2 regions of the Candidatus Brocadia sinica JPN1 genome follow, and region 2 is predicted to be linked to the other one. Evidence: riboswitches for the same ligand, from Rfam matches in the RefSeq annotation. Region 2 holds a riboswitch; the other holds the start of a gene.
The links. A riboswitch is a leader RNA that binds a small molecule or an ion and turns the genes downstream of it on or off. The one in region 2 is predicted to bind cyclic di-GMP.
Positions count from the first base shown of each region.

Region 1: it holds a riboswitch for cyclic di-GMP, as region 2 does, so the genes downstream of both, BROSI_RS02165 (hypothetical protein) here and BROSI_RS11930 (cytochrome c) in region 2, are expected to answer to the same signal.

Region 1 covers NZ_BAFN01000001.1:480,758-488,847, reverse strand. Annotated here, with positions in the region: gene BROSI_RS02190 (hypothetical protein) at 15-227, shown strand; gene cobK (precorrin-6A reductase) at 224-982, shown strand; gene BROSI_RS02180 (exosortase C-terminal domain/associated protein EpsI) at 998-1,666, opposite strand; gene BROSI_RS02175 (exosortase/archaeosortase family protein) at 1,663-2,484, opposite strand; gene BROSI_RS02170 (PEP-CTERM sorting domain-containing protein) at 2,649-2,879, opposite strand; gene BROSI_RS02165 (hypothetical protein) at 2,922-3,491, opposite strand; cyclic di-GMP riboswitch class I at 3,673-3,768, opposite strand; gene BROSI_RS02160 (alpha/beta hydrolase) at 4,165-4,851, opposite strand; gene BROSI_RS02155 (hypothetical protein) at 4,986-5,777, opposite strand; gene BROSI_RS02150 (multiheme c-type cytochrome) at 5,929-6,972, opposite strand; gene BROSI_RS19625 (hypothetical protein) at 6,894-7,337, opposite strand; gene BROSI_RS02140 (aspartate aminotransferase family protein) at 7,411-8,090, opposite strand, start outside.
Region 2 covers NZ_BAFN01000001.1:2,623,876-2,631,965, reverse strand. Annotated here, with positions in the region: gene BROSI_RS11935 (AfsR/SARP family transcriptional regulator) at 1-1,163, opposite strand, end outside; gene BROSI_RS11930 (cytochrome c) at 1,389-1,943, opposite strand; cyclic di-GMP riboswitch class I at 2,087-2,210, opposite strand; gene BROSI_RS11925 (DUF1858 domain-containing protein) at 2,273-4,015, opposite strand; gene BROSI_RS11920 (Hsp20/alpha crystallin family protein) at 4,284-4,736, shown strand; gene murB (UDP-N-acetylmuramate dehydrogenase) at 4,813-5,715, opposite strand; gene BROSI_RS11910 (hypothetical protein) at 5,927-6,262, opposite strand; gene BROSI_RS11905 (CBS domain-containing protein) at 6,352-6,954, opposite strand; gene BROSI_RS11900 (WD40/YVTN/BNR-like repeat-containing protein) at 6,998-8,017, opposite strand; gene BROSI_RS11895 (transglutaminase-like domain-containing protein) at 8,019-8,090, opposite strand, start outside.

The DNA of each region.
Region 1 (8,090 bases), 2.1 Mb from region 2:
GGAGATTTTTCAGATTGACCCAGTATCGTATTTGCTGTACTATAACAAAGTTTGAAGAAAGCTTCAAGGTCATAGATTCAGAAATGATAACAGAAGAAGACAATATGCAAGCACTCTCTCAAATTGAAAAAAATCATATAACTTCTCTTATTCGCCAATATCTTCACGATATTCTTTCGAATGCAAGAGATATAGAAAAGTTTTTGAACGGTATTGAAAAAACATGATTCTTGTCCTGTCAGGCACTGAAGAAGGCAAAGAGATCGTCAGAAGACTCCACGAAGAGGGATTGGATTCCCTGACGACCGTTGCAACGGAATATGGTAAAAAGATGTTTGAACAGATGGGTTTAGAGACCGTTTGTTTGCAGGGTCGTTTGGACGCTCATGGATTTTCATGGTTAATCAAAGAAAAGGGAATAGATACAGTAATAGATGCAACTCACCCTTATGCGATAGAGGCGTCTCAGAATGCAATGGATGCCTGTAAAAAAACCAATACGCGGTACCTCCGCTTTGAAAGGCAGGAGATGGAGATTCCAATGCATCCCTTGATCCACAAGGTTAAGACTATGGCTGAGGCCATAGACAGGTCCAGGACATTTGGGAAAAGAATATTTCTGACAACGGGCATATCAAGCGTTGCTAAATTTATCATCCTGAAGGATGAAAAAGAATTGTATGTGCGCATCCTCCCTGTACCTGAGCATATTGCTTTGTGTCTGGATATGGGGATTCCACCCACACGTATTATCGCCATGCACGGTCCGTTCTCAGAGGATTTGAACCGGGCTATGTTCAGGCAGTATCATATTAGTACGATGGTGACAAAAGACAGTGGCGAGGTGGGAGGCGTGCTCGAAAAGATTCATGCGGCGCTCAAAGAAGGGATAGACACGATAGTCATCGGGAGACCGGGAATAGACTTTCCTCAAAAATACTCGTCTATTGATGAGGTGATAAATATGGTTAAAATGCATTAACGGGGTAGAATTGTCTTACTTTAGAGATAGATCAGCAACTGTTCCTGGATTTCCGAAAATATAGCTTGCCTGATCTGAAGACATTGCCCATCCTAAATCTGCAATAAAATCTTCCGCCAATTTCAAGGCGTCCCCGATAGTATCTTCTTTCGTGGGCACATCAACTCGGATCATGAGACCAGCCCTTTTTTTATTAATCAATGAGAACCATAACTGTTTTATTTTCTGTTCTGTCCAATCAACGACGTTTTTATCGATACAAATCCAATAAATTATCAGAAAACCATCGGCATCCTTTTCGGTATAAAGACTATGAGCTTGAAATGTACGATTTACTACATGAAACTCAAGGTTATTTAATTCAATGACTTTAAAGCCGGAACTATTAGAACATACCTTTGGATTGTGAAAATTGCCTGCATCCAGTACGAGTAAAAAAAGATTTTTACCATCTGCATTGACATATTCACGATCCAATGCCTGGCTAACAAAATTATATTCTTCGCCCTCCATATTCCATTCTTGCTCCACATCCCTTCCCTGCCATCCGTTAATCTCAAGCGGTATTTTCAATTGGGAAAGGATATTCAGGCTTTCATATTTTGCTTTTGGAAAACCGAAGCAATAAATAATAGCGCATAACAACAATGCGATAGGTATCAATCCTTTTTTCTTCTTATTCATCTTGTTATCCTGCATCTTTCAAGCAAATATTCCAATCCAATTAATCCCAGAATGATAAACACGAATATTACAACGCCGCTCATGCTATGAAAAAATCCCTGGCCAGCTTCCTCGCCAAAATAATAGGTGATAAGGCATAAGGTTATAATCCGGATAAGATTGCCCACGAGCGCAAGAGGAATAATGGAAGAGACAAGGACACCTTTTTTGGATATGCTGCCCTTATTTATATATGCATAAATTAAAGCCAAAGAAAACATCGTAACGATAGAACGAAATCCACTACAAGGTTGTCCCATAAACAAATCAGTCTTGCCAATCGTTAATAAAAGCCCTTCCCTTGTGATTGGATAATGAAAAAGTTTTAAGATCGTCTCCGTGGCAACGGAAAGGCCATAACGCATAGGCAGGGTAACGCTATCAATAATTCCGGTGGGAATCGGCGCAAGCAATATCAGATAAAGAATAGGAAAAGATAAGATCTTTGTTACTTTTAATCCGTAAAGATAACTTACCAATCCATACAGAACCGGAAGTAAAGAAAGCGCAGTAAGAAACCGATAGTCCTGCCGCCAACCAAAAGTAAACAGAAAAATTCCCAATAGCAGGATAGAAAGGCCAAAGAAGTTGTTGCCCGGTGTACTCTTTTGAATGGACTCTCTCAGGAGTGCGCGTTTACGCCACACAAGCCAAAAGAATACAGGTATGATAAAATAGGCGTGCGTATAATCAGAAGACTTCCAGCCATGACGATAAAGCACAAAAAAAAGAGGGGTATAAAGTGATGCCGTTAGTATCCAAATGAAATAGTGGATCATCGTAATCTAAATATCCAAAGCCACGGGATGCATATTTGACGGTTTAACGAAGCATTCAAAATCGTAAGAAAGAGTTATACAATTCCTAACAACACTTACTCTCTTCCATGAGAGTGAGTGTGTTGTCAGGTCTGTATGTTACACCAAGTGTTATCGTAAAGTCGCTATTGTACGTTGGCGTCCTGCGAATGTTCATTGAAAACTTTGGAATTCTTTTTACTTCTTAAGCGCCGTAAAGTTACCAAGGTAGCGCCGCCCGCTAGAAAGAGCAGGCAGCTTACAGGTTCTGGCACAGGCACAGGTCTTCCTCCGCCGCCACTCTTTGCAAATACACTGTTTAACGATATCGTAAGCGATATCAATAATGTTAATATTCCAAGAGTCCACTTTTCCATTTTTCTATTCCTCCTCACTTAAAAAGTAATTTTGTAGAAGCTTTATTTTACAATCTGAAATTTACAAGAATCATCTTCCCAATCGTCCTTGCCTGCTATGCTTACCTTTCCAGTAAATGTGTATGAACTACTTACGGTATTAACCGATAACCCAGAGGGATCCAGCTTAAACCACGCAAAGTACCAGTAACCAGGTTTTAAGGTTCCACCATCTATAGGATCCACAAACCCGTCTTCATTGTGAGTAATATGAATTGAACCTGGACCGTCGATAATCCATTTTATATCCGCTGTTGTTGCCTTCGTTACCCGAAAAGCAACATACATGTAAGCGGAATCCTTTTCTAAAACAGGCAAACAAATGGGTAAATCTGCGCCATCAATGGATGATTCCGCATCGCTGGTGAAGGAAGCGTACAAAATAACCTTCTTCCCACTGCTGCTGCCTCCCTGGAAAGTTTTTTTCACCACCTCATCATCATTTGAGATTTTAATGCGACCGATTCCTATCTTCCCGTCATTCTGACCAGCAAGGCATATCTGCCCCACCATAAAAATCATTAATAATAGCGTTAACCCAAATAATCCTTTTTTCATTCTGCCAATTTTCATAATCTCCTTCTCCTCAAAAAATATCTTTAAATTTTTTCTTATACGATGGCATTCCACTTTTGAAATTAATTTCGGTTTCTTCCCTCCTTTCCCAAATAAACGCCGCCCTTTTAAATCATCGTTACTACGGTTAAACTCTATAAACAAAAAAGCCTTACTGTGAAGATATTTTTAAAACACCTTCGGCAGTAAGGCTATCTTATCATTACATCCTTGTAAACTTAAAGACCCTGTTACTTTGCGCCCCCTGATCACTCAGGGTTTACCTTTATCGCTCTGTATTTTAAGTTTACTACTTTACAACTGTGCGGTATATCATCAATGTAGTCGCCTAAATATATACAATAACTATCATTCTTCGTCAAGTAAAAAATAAAATATTTCTAAGATTTCAATCATAAGTTTTGTGAAAAACACAATAATACCCACAAGGCGTTTCTCAAATACAATCAGAGCGGGAAGTGTCTTCATTATTATTTTTACTTTATTCAGGATATTTTAGGACTGTGTTATGTCCGTGTGCCAACATGGATTCCCTTCTGGGAAAGAAACTGTATGGAAATTATCAGAACGATATGGGCAATAGATTAGCTCTTTCATGTTAAACCTCCCAATAGTTCAACTATGTGTACACATGAATGATTGAATTGAATTGAGCGGGTAATTCGCCAATTCATCTGTTGATTTGGAGTTTAAAAAAGGCGCAGACCTTTTGTGAAAGGCCGTCCTCTTGCCCTCTGTAGAAATGATCACTATCTTCTATTAATTCCAAAATTTTTGGGGATGATAGACCTTCAAAACCTCTTAGAGTATCCTCCGCTGTTGCTGCAAAATCATTCCGGCTGTAAATAAATAATTTACTCTTTTTGCATTCCTGTAAAAAATCCAGGGTGTACCGACCAAAAGGCGTTGATAGAGAAGCGAATGCCTTCACGTGTTTGCTTTCTGCGCCCACCCTCATGCCTGCGACGGCGCCGAATGAATATCCTGCCAGAAAAATTTCCTGGGTTACGCCAATTTGTGAAACCAAAAAATGAAGAGCCGCATGGGTATCCGCAACGGCATCAGTATAGTCACCGCCATTGAGGGATGTATCCCAGTATTGGAATCTCTGGGCAACGCCCTTTATATGACATTCACTATTTCCCACGCCCCGGTAGTTAAACCGAAGGGATACAAATCCCATGCTGACTGATACCCGGGCAATGCTCGTAATAACATTGTTATCCATGTCACCACCCAAATTGGGGTGCGGTGCACATAACAGGATTGCCGGGGATGACTGCATATCTTCGTTATATGTCAGGATACCTTCTAACCTCAGTTTATCTGAATGAAAATGTACGCATTCCTCAATCATGATTCAAATGCAACCACTCAGTTTACAGAAAGAGCCTAAAATAAAGAAAAAGGGAAGAGAAGAAGATGATGGGTATGAAAAAATTATTCTTGTATTTTTTCTTCCACATTCTCCACACCCCAATTTCTCTCTCCCTATCGTTCTATTGATCTTAAGAGTGTTTGTGATAATCGGAAATTGTGTATGCCATACGATTGAATCAGTCTTACAGAGTCTTGCATAGTTAAATTATTTCTACAAAATTGCTTGATTTTGCTATCGAGCGCTTCTTTCCATGCATCATACAATAACCCATAATCCTGATTATGGCATTCGATACAATATTCCCGGACAGATTTGAATGAATATCCGCCTGATTCCGGCTTATGGCAATCTGTACATGACACTGCCTGAGACATCCAATCCGGTATCTTTATGCCGATGATTTGAATATCTCCATTTATGTAATCATTCACATCGGCATGGCAACGTAAACAATCAATTTTACCTGAAAATCCTTTATCTTCCCTGTATTCCTCTGAATTTTTTTTTATAAGGGGTCGGTTAATCGAGAAATCTGATACATGTTCCTTATCCTGCGCGTATAAAGGATTCGAGATTGCTTTGGTGTCTCTTTTGTGATGACAGACCCAACAGTCACTGTTCTGTATAATAAGACCACCGTGTGTTTTTGTATGAACGGCATCATTATTGTGGCACTGACTGCACTCCAATCCCTGATTGGGGGAGTGCGTCTTATGTTGGAATACCTTCCCCTGATACGCCGTGTGATAGGCCATGTAATTCACATGACATCTGTCAGTGCAGGAACCGGTAAGAAAGGGGGGGGTATTTGGTTTTATTGCATAAATATCATCTCCCCATACTAATGGTTGTAATAAAATAATACCAGTATAAAAAATCAATCGTAAATATGTTTTAATCATAGTAGTTACTTCGCGATATTCTTTAAATTCAGGATACTATAACCAATTCCTCTCAAATCCCTTTTCGTGGCAATTTTTACAGACCCCGGATTCAATGTTTGCATCCTGATGGCAATCCTTTTGTTTAACTTTTTCGGCTTCAGCAAACTATTTAAAGTTTATGGATCGTTTCTGACAATAAAATATTTCTGTCTTTATGAAAGGATGTTCGGATCACGGTAGCTTTAATTACAGATGAATTCTCATTCCAGCCAAAGCAAAAGGGAATGCATTTTTTCCCCTTGTACGGTAAAGCCGTTTTCAATTCGATAAACAGGCTTTCTTTTTTTAAATCTATAATCTGGCCCGTTTTATCCAACAGTTCGGTCGTTACAATAACTTCCCTGTATCCATAATCCCCGGTGGGTACGCTGTGAGGAATGTCTGTATTTTCTAATTCCAATACACCTTTAATCTTTCCTTCCGAACGGGTTACTTGTATAAAGGATAATTTTAACAGATTCTCATTTCCATGAAACATGGCCAGAGATGAGAAAAGGTGCTGTTTCCCATCTCTTTTAGGATAGATTTTCTGCCAGGGGTCATCCTGAATAAGCTTTCGCTTTATTGCAGGCATATGGCAGTCCTGGCAGGTTTTCCTCCCCTCTGCTGTATCTGATTTCTGCCATGCCAGAAACGTACTTATATGACATTTACCACAGAGCTCACTTGTCCTGAAAAATGGATTCTTTTCTGCAATGGGGTGCGGTCCGTGTGCAGGTGTAGGACCACTTAATTTGCAGTCATTCAGGTGACAGGTGTTGCAATTTACACCCTCCTCCCGGTTCACACTACGTGGTGCAATCTTTTCATTCGTAAAAATGGTTTCGGGGGCATGGCATCCTATGCAAAAGGTAAACTGATATTCATTGGTCTCTTCCCTAAATGCACTATTGATGAAACTGCTGGCATGGGGTGAGTCCTTCCACTCGGCATAAATATCTCTATGGCAATCTCCGCACCGTTCGGCTCTAGGAGATTTTGTCCCTTTTTCCACCAACTCAGGATAGATGACACAACTAACCGGAAGAAAACAAAAAATTAAAGTGAAAATGGGGAGAAATATCCGGAGCAGTTTTATGGGTTTATAAAACATAACGTAACCACGAAAATAATCGCAGTAATGACGATCATAAATGGGATGGGCCTTTGCCATAGATTGCAACGCTCTTTGACATACCGGGCATAACCGCTATTTGTACCTTCCGTGTTATTGAAAGATGATACGGTATATCTTCTTTCACGTATAAGGAATGGCCAGAAAACAAATAGTAAAGCACATAAAACAAGGATAGAAATAAAAAGAGTCTCGTTTTGGATGAGTTGTTTTAGATTATAAACCGGCAGTAACGGCCAGGGTATGTGGTCGGGTTTCTTTACTAATTTGGGCAATGGAAAAAAGATGACAGCAACCAATTCGATAATAACAAGAAAACACAAAACTATAATGTGCCTGAATAGTTCATTTGGGAAAAACGGTTCGAGCATCTCCGGGCTTTTGCCCTTTGTATAATCTTTCATGTGAAAATCCTTCCTCTGAGTTTCCTTCAGAAACTCTTATTCTCAGTCTCGTTAGTCGTCACTTTAGAATATTTCAGTCAAAAAGTATCTCGTCCAAAGCCTCTATCACACGATCTATATCTTCACGTGTAATTACCAAAGGCGGCTGGAAAGTAAGCACATTCCGTGATACACCCGTTTTTCCCGCTAAGATACCACGATCTTTGAAATCTTCGAGGATGTTGTCTGTTTCTTCGGCTGCAGGAATCTTATTCTCCTTGACCAGTTCAACACCCAGCATTAGTCCCTTTCCGCGCACCTCTCCCATAAGCTTATGCCTTTGTTGCAGTTCAATCAGTTTGTCTTTAAAATAGTTTCCAAGGTCTTTTGCCCTTTGCACGAGCTGATACCTTTCAATAACGTCCATTGTCGCCAGTGCTGCCGTAGCTGATACGGGATTGCCGCCGGTCGTGGAAGCGCCAGGACGTGTATAGGATAAGGCGATTTTATCATTTGTGATAAAGGCTCCGATGGGAGTGCCATTGGCCAGGGCCTTTGCCATAGTCATAATATCGGGTATAACATTCCAATGCTCAATGGCAAACATCTCTCCCGTCCGACCGAACCCTGTCTGCACCTCATCCGTTATAAAGAGCATATTATAGGTGTCAAGGATTTTCCGAATCAATTGAAAATAGCCGGAAGGCGGTGTGATAATACCGCCGTTACCCTGAATTGGTTCAACAATAAAGGCTGCAAACTCGCCGTTTTTAA
Region 2 (8,090 bases):
ATTCCGGATGCTTCCAATATCTCCGCGGCGTATCGTTGTATCTGCGAAAGATTTTCGGGGTTAAATGAATTCCTCGCCCTCGAAAGAAGAAATTCCCGGAAAAGGGGGTGGTACTGATACGACAGGATGGCATGGTGCGGTTTTTCCTCTTTCTTCCTCACACCGGAAGGCAAAGAATCTTGCAATGAGGTTCCTTGCTGTTTGTAGGCGCTTTGTACGTGATAACCGTACTGTGTGGTAAAATAGTGTTTCTTATTCAGGTCTGAGAGTATCTGTTCAGAATTGTTGGCGCCGGTGAGCTTTTCTGCCATGTGCGGCGTCATCCTGGGCAAGAAGGCTGTTTTCAGTAAAAATGTCTGCGTCTGTTTATTCGTCTTCTTAAAGACCTCGTTTGCAAAATAATCAAATATTTCCTGAGGGGTAAGTTCCTTCAGGATGTGGCGCCCGATGTCCTTTGTCTTTGCGATCTCCACCATGAGCACCAGTCCGGCAGCCCATCCATCCGTCTTCTCATGTAAATCGGTAATACTTTCATTGGTGAACGATCTCCGGTCTTTCATCCGGACAATTTCCCTGGATTCTTCAAGAGTAAGCCTGAGTTCATTCCACCCTATGAAATGTATCCCATTATTTGCCCTCAAACGGGAGAACGCTGGCAATGGCTCATTTCTGCTTACTACGATGACATGTATTCCTTCAGGAATTGTGGATAAACCGGCGCTGATAACGTCGTGGAAATCCGATTCATCAGGCGCGTCCTGATAGTTATCAAAGACAATGATAAATGGCGGGTTTAATTTGCCGTAGAGTTCTTCAAAATATCGGTGGGTAAATGAGGAGATGTCTGAAAGGTATTCAGGGGTTAATACGGGAAGGGGCTTTCGTTTTTTAGGAAACGCCTTTTTTGCCGCCATACCCATATAATAAAAGAAGGTTGCAATATCCGCATCCCCCCTATCCACCTGATACCACAGAAAGGGGACCCTGCAGGTATCAAGATAGCTTGCAACCAGTGTGGTTTTACCCGAACCCGGCGGGCCTGTTACCCACGTGACGGGATAATCCCTCCCCGCATCCATCCGCTGAAACAATCTTTTTCTGTGGCAGACATCCCTGATTTTCGGATGGTTTATCTTGGCTATCGTTGTGCTTCTTTTTGCCATACCAAGGAAACCGGAGGCGGGTTTTTCTTCATTTTGTGCTGGTAAAAAGCACAAACGTTCTTTTATGAATTTGTTAAAAACATAAAAAATGCATTTGGACGCTGATTCACGCAGATTTGCACTGATTTTTCAAAGAGTTAGATTCGGATCAAACATTGATAATTCGTTAAACTCCATAAGAGATAGCACATCCGTCGAATGCGGATGTGCTATCTCAATATACGATTAACCCCCGGTTATCTTCATCCATTCCGGCCATTCTGGCCATTTTGGCCGGGCAGTCTCATGGCAGGTAAAACATGCATTTTTCAACATTGCATCAAGGCTTTTATACGTTTCTACAATATTGTGCTTTTTTGAGGTTTCGGCAACATTCTTTGCAGCATCAGCAACAGTTTTCATATATTTTTCAAATTCCTTTTTTACCGTCTGTACATCCTCGGCGTTTTTTGGATCCTTACCCGTCTCTTTGAACCACTCTCCAACTTGTCCACCCTCGGGAAAGAAATTTTTCATTATGGCCTGGCTACTCTCTGCAACGGCATATGACTCCTTAATTACAGCATCATGATCACCGTCCATTATGGCCTCAAGGATCCTGGACGTATGGGAACTGATTACCCGCATCAATGAACGGGTAGGTGTAGATTCTGCACTATGCTTGGACTCTATACCTTCTTTCGCAAGAACTATATTATCCTTCCATACATCTGACATACCTACCGCAGCAACAACAAACAAGCAACACGCAGTAATACGCATTAGACCGGTTTTTTTCATTTCCTGCCTCCTTTCAAAATAGCACACTTATATGGTAAGAAAGTAATACACGATTACTACGCTAACAGTAGAGTTGCACGCGAAACTTTTTACAAATATCCGTAAAATAAAAAAGCCTTACTGTAAAGACGTTGGTTAACATCTTCGGCAGTAAGGCTATCTCTTCGTAAGCCGTTTAAACAATTTAAACGGCTTAAACTGTTTAAACAACTGATAAGACCCTTTACTTTGCGTCCCCTGATTGCTCAGGGTTTGCCTTTATCGTTATGTATCTTTCAGATACTTATATTACACTCACGGTATTACGTCAAGGAAAAAATCAAAAGATTTTATTTTTTTGAAGCAATTTTGTCGTTAAGAGCACTAAGGAATTTGTCTATATCCACATTGTGCATCTTGGTCGCCATTTCTATACTTGCAACCCGACCCATAGTATTTCTCATCACCGGATTCGCCATCTGGCTAAACCCAAAGTCGAGAAATATTTGTAGCGTTTCCGGGTATTGGTCTACCACATCAAAGACCTTTGTATCCTTTGTGATCTCGGTTAATTTCTTAGATACCGAAGGCTTTGTCTCCTGCGTAGTATTCATGGTTTTCCACAAGTTATAACCAAAGACACCCAATGCTGCCAGTTCAAACCATCCAGAAGTTCCCATAGTAGCATAAAATATGGGATTGCCGCCACTCGTACCCACCAATATCTGTGAAAATACCCTGAGAAAACAACCCGTGTTCAATAAGATAAAGGTAATGTTTGATAATTTTAAGCTATACATGTCAATCCCTTTAAAAGTGGGGATCATTTTCGATGCATAGCCAATAATCATCATAGTTATAAAGCCCACGGTAACGGCATGATTCAGTGACCCGTGAAACCTTCGTTGTAATTCGGAACCATGCCCCAGAAATGGGATTATGAGCAGAATAACCGTGGTGACGATAAGCCAGATATATGCAGTGCGAATAGTCTTGGCGTAACTCCTGTCCATCACCACGTCGTGAAGTTCCTTAGTAGACCGCTCAAAGATGCGAAGACCGTAGATGAATGTGATAATAGCGAAGGCCATAGGAAATACAATGAATTGTGAAAGCCGAAGCGCAACGATGCTCTTATTCGCAAACATATGGGTAACAAAATAAATCGGGACTGATATATTCATAACCCAAAAGGTCAAATTGACAGCCTTTTCTCTGACAGGTTTGATATCGAGGAAGGCAAATACCGTCCTGATATTAATGGCAAAGATGAACATAAATACAAAACCGAAGAGATAGAGATGTACAAAAGGACTAAAAACTGCCTTGGGAATTTCATAAATAGCGTGTTTATATATATACCATATCATCCCAAAATTTATAAACATGGAGATGAGAAACCAGATTATTCCTGCCTTGAAAAACTTATCAAAGATGCCGATCTTTTCTTTGCTGGAAAATATGGTGCTAAAGATAATAAATGCAAAGAGACATATCGAAATGATTTCACAGATAGCGGATATGGGAAGTAAGAACCTGATGGCATGAAACGGTATGGGTTGTAATATAGTCCTTAGTGAAATACCTGTTATAATAAGTCCGTAACAGAGATTTGCCAGATTCCTGTGTTTGAGTTCGGCATTTTTTACCCTCGGCACAATATATAGGGCAAAGCCCATAACGCAAAGTCCCACCCAGCCGAAAAGCTGCGCGTGACCATGTGCCTGAATGAGTGCATAATAAATTGAATTAAAATTTAATTTAATAGCGATGTAACTCAATATGATGGCGCCAAATGTTACACCTACGGTAAGCGTTAAAACAATCGCCGTTTTCACAAACTTTTCATAAATCTTGTCTTCTTCAAGCTTTGGAATTTCAACATGCTCACCACCGCCCTTTTCAATAGCCTCGTTGAGCTCCTTAACAAGGGTGTCATAATCAACCTCGTGTGCCTTGGCAAAAAAGGCTATGGGTTCATTCGGCCCGCGAACCCCGCCCGCTATGACAAGGTTATACTTTTTGAATACAGCGAGTGTCTCCGGATGAGACTCAATGAGGTCTTTAATTATCGTATTTCTGTTTATTTCCATGGCCCGTTATACTAACAAATTTTAGTTAAAATTTTCAAGGAAATTAAAAATTACTTTCACAATAATGCCATTTTATAACACAGTGCTGCCATATTGACAGCACCAACCATACTAAGACAGAATATCATAATTATCTTATAACTTATTTTTTTGCAATGTGTTATGCAAAAGAAACGCAGACACAAATATAATTGGCATTGTTTTAGCTATTACGAAAAGCAAATGTATTTCATATCTTTCATTTTCATTTTTTGAAAGGAGCAATAGTATGGCTAAGGATTTGATAAAGTGGTCGCAGTTGCCATCCATTTCTTCCATGCAGGAGGAAATGAATCGGATGTTTGACCGGTTTTTCAGAGGAGGAGAGTTAACTGAATTTGGCATGGCGGGTACGTGGGTACCACCTATTGATTTATCGGAAACGGCTGATAAAGTTACCGTGAAGGCAGAAATCCCTGGTATGGACCCGAAGGAAATTGACATTTCGATCCAGGGAGATACCCTCATTATTAAGGGTGAAAAGAAGGAAGAAAAAGAGGAAAAGGGAAAAAATTACTATCGCATGGAAAGACGCTATGGCAGTTTCTCACGTTCCATAGACCTCCCTACCTCTGTGGATACAAACAAAATAGCAGCAGAGTGCAAAAACGGTGTGCTCGAGATTACCATGCAAAAGAAAGAAGAAGTAAAACCAAAACAGATTTCGGTAAAGGTTGGTTAAGATAAAGGCGAACAGGGCAGGTACTCTCTGTGCATGAAAACAGTATACCTGCCCTTTCTCGTTACTGTTTATGTAGTCACCATTCCCCAACTACCGCAATCTCAGTTTCCAAAGTATACCCTGATTTCCGTTTCACTTCCTCCTGCACATACTGAATTAACTGCAGGACATCGGCAGACCTGGCATTGCCCGTATTGATGATAAAGTTTGCATGCTTCCCCGATACCTCCGCTCCACCAATACGTGTACCCTTAAGCCCGGCCTGCTCTATCAACCTTCCAGCCCCAATACCTTTCATTTTTTTAAACACCGAACCACAGCTTGGATATTCTGCTAGTTGCGGCTGCTTCGCATTACGCCAGGCCATATTTGCATCCGTCACCGCCAGTATTTCTTCTTTCTGCTTTGAACTGAGTTGAAACGTGACATCAAGCACAATGTCTTTCCGTTTCTGCAAGATACTCTTGTCATAATCAAACTGAAAGTAATCAACCCCGACCGTACAAAACCGCTCATCTTCTGTGAGAATACGGCTCGTTTGAACTATTTCCCCGATAAACACCGTCCGTTGCCGGTCGGGTGACAAAAAGTGTAGGTTCTGCCACATAGCCCCGCCAACGGTACTTGGAATACCGGCAAAGTGTTCAAATCCGGATAATCCACGGTCGCAACATTGCACTATAAGATCGGCAATAATTGCGCCACTTTCGGCTACCACTTTGCCATCATCGGAGAAGGTGACTTTATCTGCTAAATTACGAATCACCAATCCCCGAAACCCCTTGTCCGTAACCAGAATATTAGCCCCGCAACCGAGCAAAAAAAAGGAGATACCATTACGGCGAGCCTCTGATAAGGCATGTATTAATTCGCTAATCGTATGAACTTCAACAAAAAAATCGGCTGGTCCACCTATCTTGTATGTAGTAAATGGAGCCAGGAGTTTATTCTTTTCCAGATTTGAAATATTCAGAGGCATAGTGTAGGAAACAGTTGGCAGCAAACAGAGTGGGTAAAATGGACAATTTCACCCTATTTCATGAGATTTATTCCCCACTTTATTGGCTAAAAAGCGACAAAACAAGTGCAAAAAATGGCAATTTATAACAGTTTTTACCCACTTTTGAAGCAAAAAAGTTCAGTTGACCCACTCTGTTCGTTTAACCCACCCTGCTCAACTATCGATGTGTTCAGTGATTTCTAACGATCTCAATCGCTACACCCATTTCCATATTGCCCGCTATATATGATACCGTGCCTGTATGGTCAGGACAGTAACAGTATCCGCCCGGGATAGGCCATTCGATACACGGACACCGCGGGTCAACCCTCGGGTCGAAGTTTATATAACACCATGTCGGTTTTGTTGTGGCACCCAGACCCACACCATGAACCATTTGCTGAAAATTAGTTTCTTTGCTACCGTCTTCGCTCACGGTATATAAGGATTCTGTGACTACATAGATAACCACAACAAGCACCAAACTAAGGAGAATTCCTAAAAGGATAAACGACTTTTGATTCATTATTTTAACCATGAAATGTATTTTATCGTATTTACCGTAGAAAAACTTCTTTTGGACAAGTGTTTTACAACCCCCTTCGCCCCTGCATTTTACTTCTCACCGTGAATTCTATCCAGGATATCACGCAGGGACAGGATAGAATTTTCTGCTGCTTCCAACCGTTCCTGCAGATCCAGAATCGCCTCTTCGGTAACAAATGCGCTGCTGCCATAGCCCATGGTGCTCACGGCATGGAGAATATCGAGGGTACTCACAACGCCGATAACCTGCTCCTTATCCTGAATGATGACCCTGTGGATTTTTTTATCATGCATGATCTTCGCAAGACGGTCTATCGTATCATTGGCCTGTGCAGTAATGACACGGGATGTCATGATGTCTTTTACAAAGGTCTTTCCAAAGGTTTTTGTCTTTAATAGCTTATCCAGTTCCTTTTTCAATTTCCCATTGGTGTCGCTATAAAACGATTTCTTCGTGGCGCCTCCTCGCTTTTTACTTGTCTTTTCGTCATATTCAACAATATCTGTCTTCGAAACAACCCCGACCAGCTTTCTCTTTTTATCCACAACCGGTGCCCCATTTATATGATTTTTGACGAGTATTTTTATAAGATCATTGATAGGGGTTTCCGGATGAACACAAACTACCTTTTCTGCCATTAAATCTTTCGCTACAAATTTGTAAGTAGCCACAATCGTTCCTCCCATACGTAAGAAAAATGTCTGAAATCAGTAACTATTTCTGGTTAATTCCTACCACGTATACATTGTCTCTCTTATTCCCCCATATCCCCAGCAATAAATAATCAGTACCACTTTTCTGTTTATTCCATTTTTTACCATCGTAATAAAGTATCGTGCCATTATCACCAATGGTGAAGATAGTATTGCCATCAATAGCCCATATTCTCCTCAACCAGTTATCCGTACCACTTCTCTGCCTCGTCCATTGAATCCCATCATAATGAAGTATCAAGCCATCAGCACCCACAACAAAAACATTGTTTGCATCAGGGACACAAACACTCATAAGCCTTTTGTTTGTATTGAGCATTATCTTTTTCCATTCTTTTCCATCATAACGAAGCACGGTACCGTAATCTCCGACAGCATACACATTATCAGTACTATTCCCTTTGACACTATAAAGCCAATCGATGGTACCGCTCTCCTGCTCTATCCATTTTTTCCCATTATAATGTAATATCTTTCCCAAGGCACCCACAATAAATAGATATTTTGCATGCAAACCCCAGGTGCTGCTAAACCAACTCGTTGTCATCATATTGTATTTTTTCCATTCAGTACCGTTGTAATGAAGAATTGTGCCATTATCTCCGGAGATATAGACATTTTTGGGGCTGATACCCCAAATTCTGTTTAACCGGGAAGTTACATATGTTTCCTGTTTTATCCAGGAATTACCGTTATAATGGAGTACAATACCATTATCCCCGGCGGCAAAAATATCGCTGGAATCGAATCCATAAATACTATTCAGCCAAATGCTGTATGCATTATAAACGCAATTCCATGTCTTCCCATCATAGTGTAATACAATACTATCGCTTTTCTTGTGTGTTACCGCCTGTGCTTCTAAACCCCATTCGTATTTTATCGATTGTTCTTCTAAACCCCATTCTATTTTTGATGTTTCATCTTCTAATTTCCACTCATCAGCCGCAAAGATTATGTTGATGGAAGAAATTAGTTGCATCCCGAAAATAATGCCAAGAAAAAGATATACAATTCTCATGTTATTGAATTTTATCATCCTCTTTTTTACACAACCTTTGTAATAGTGTATAAACATTTTTCAATGATTTCTT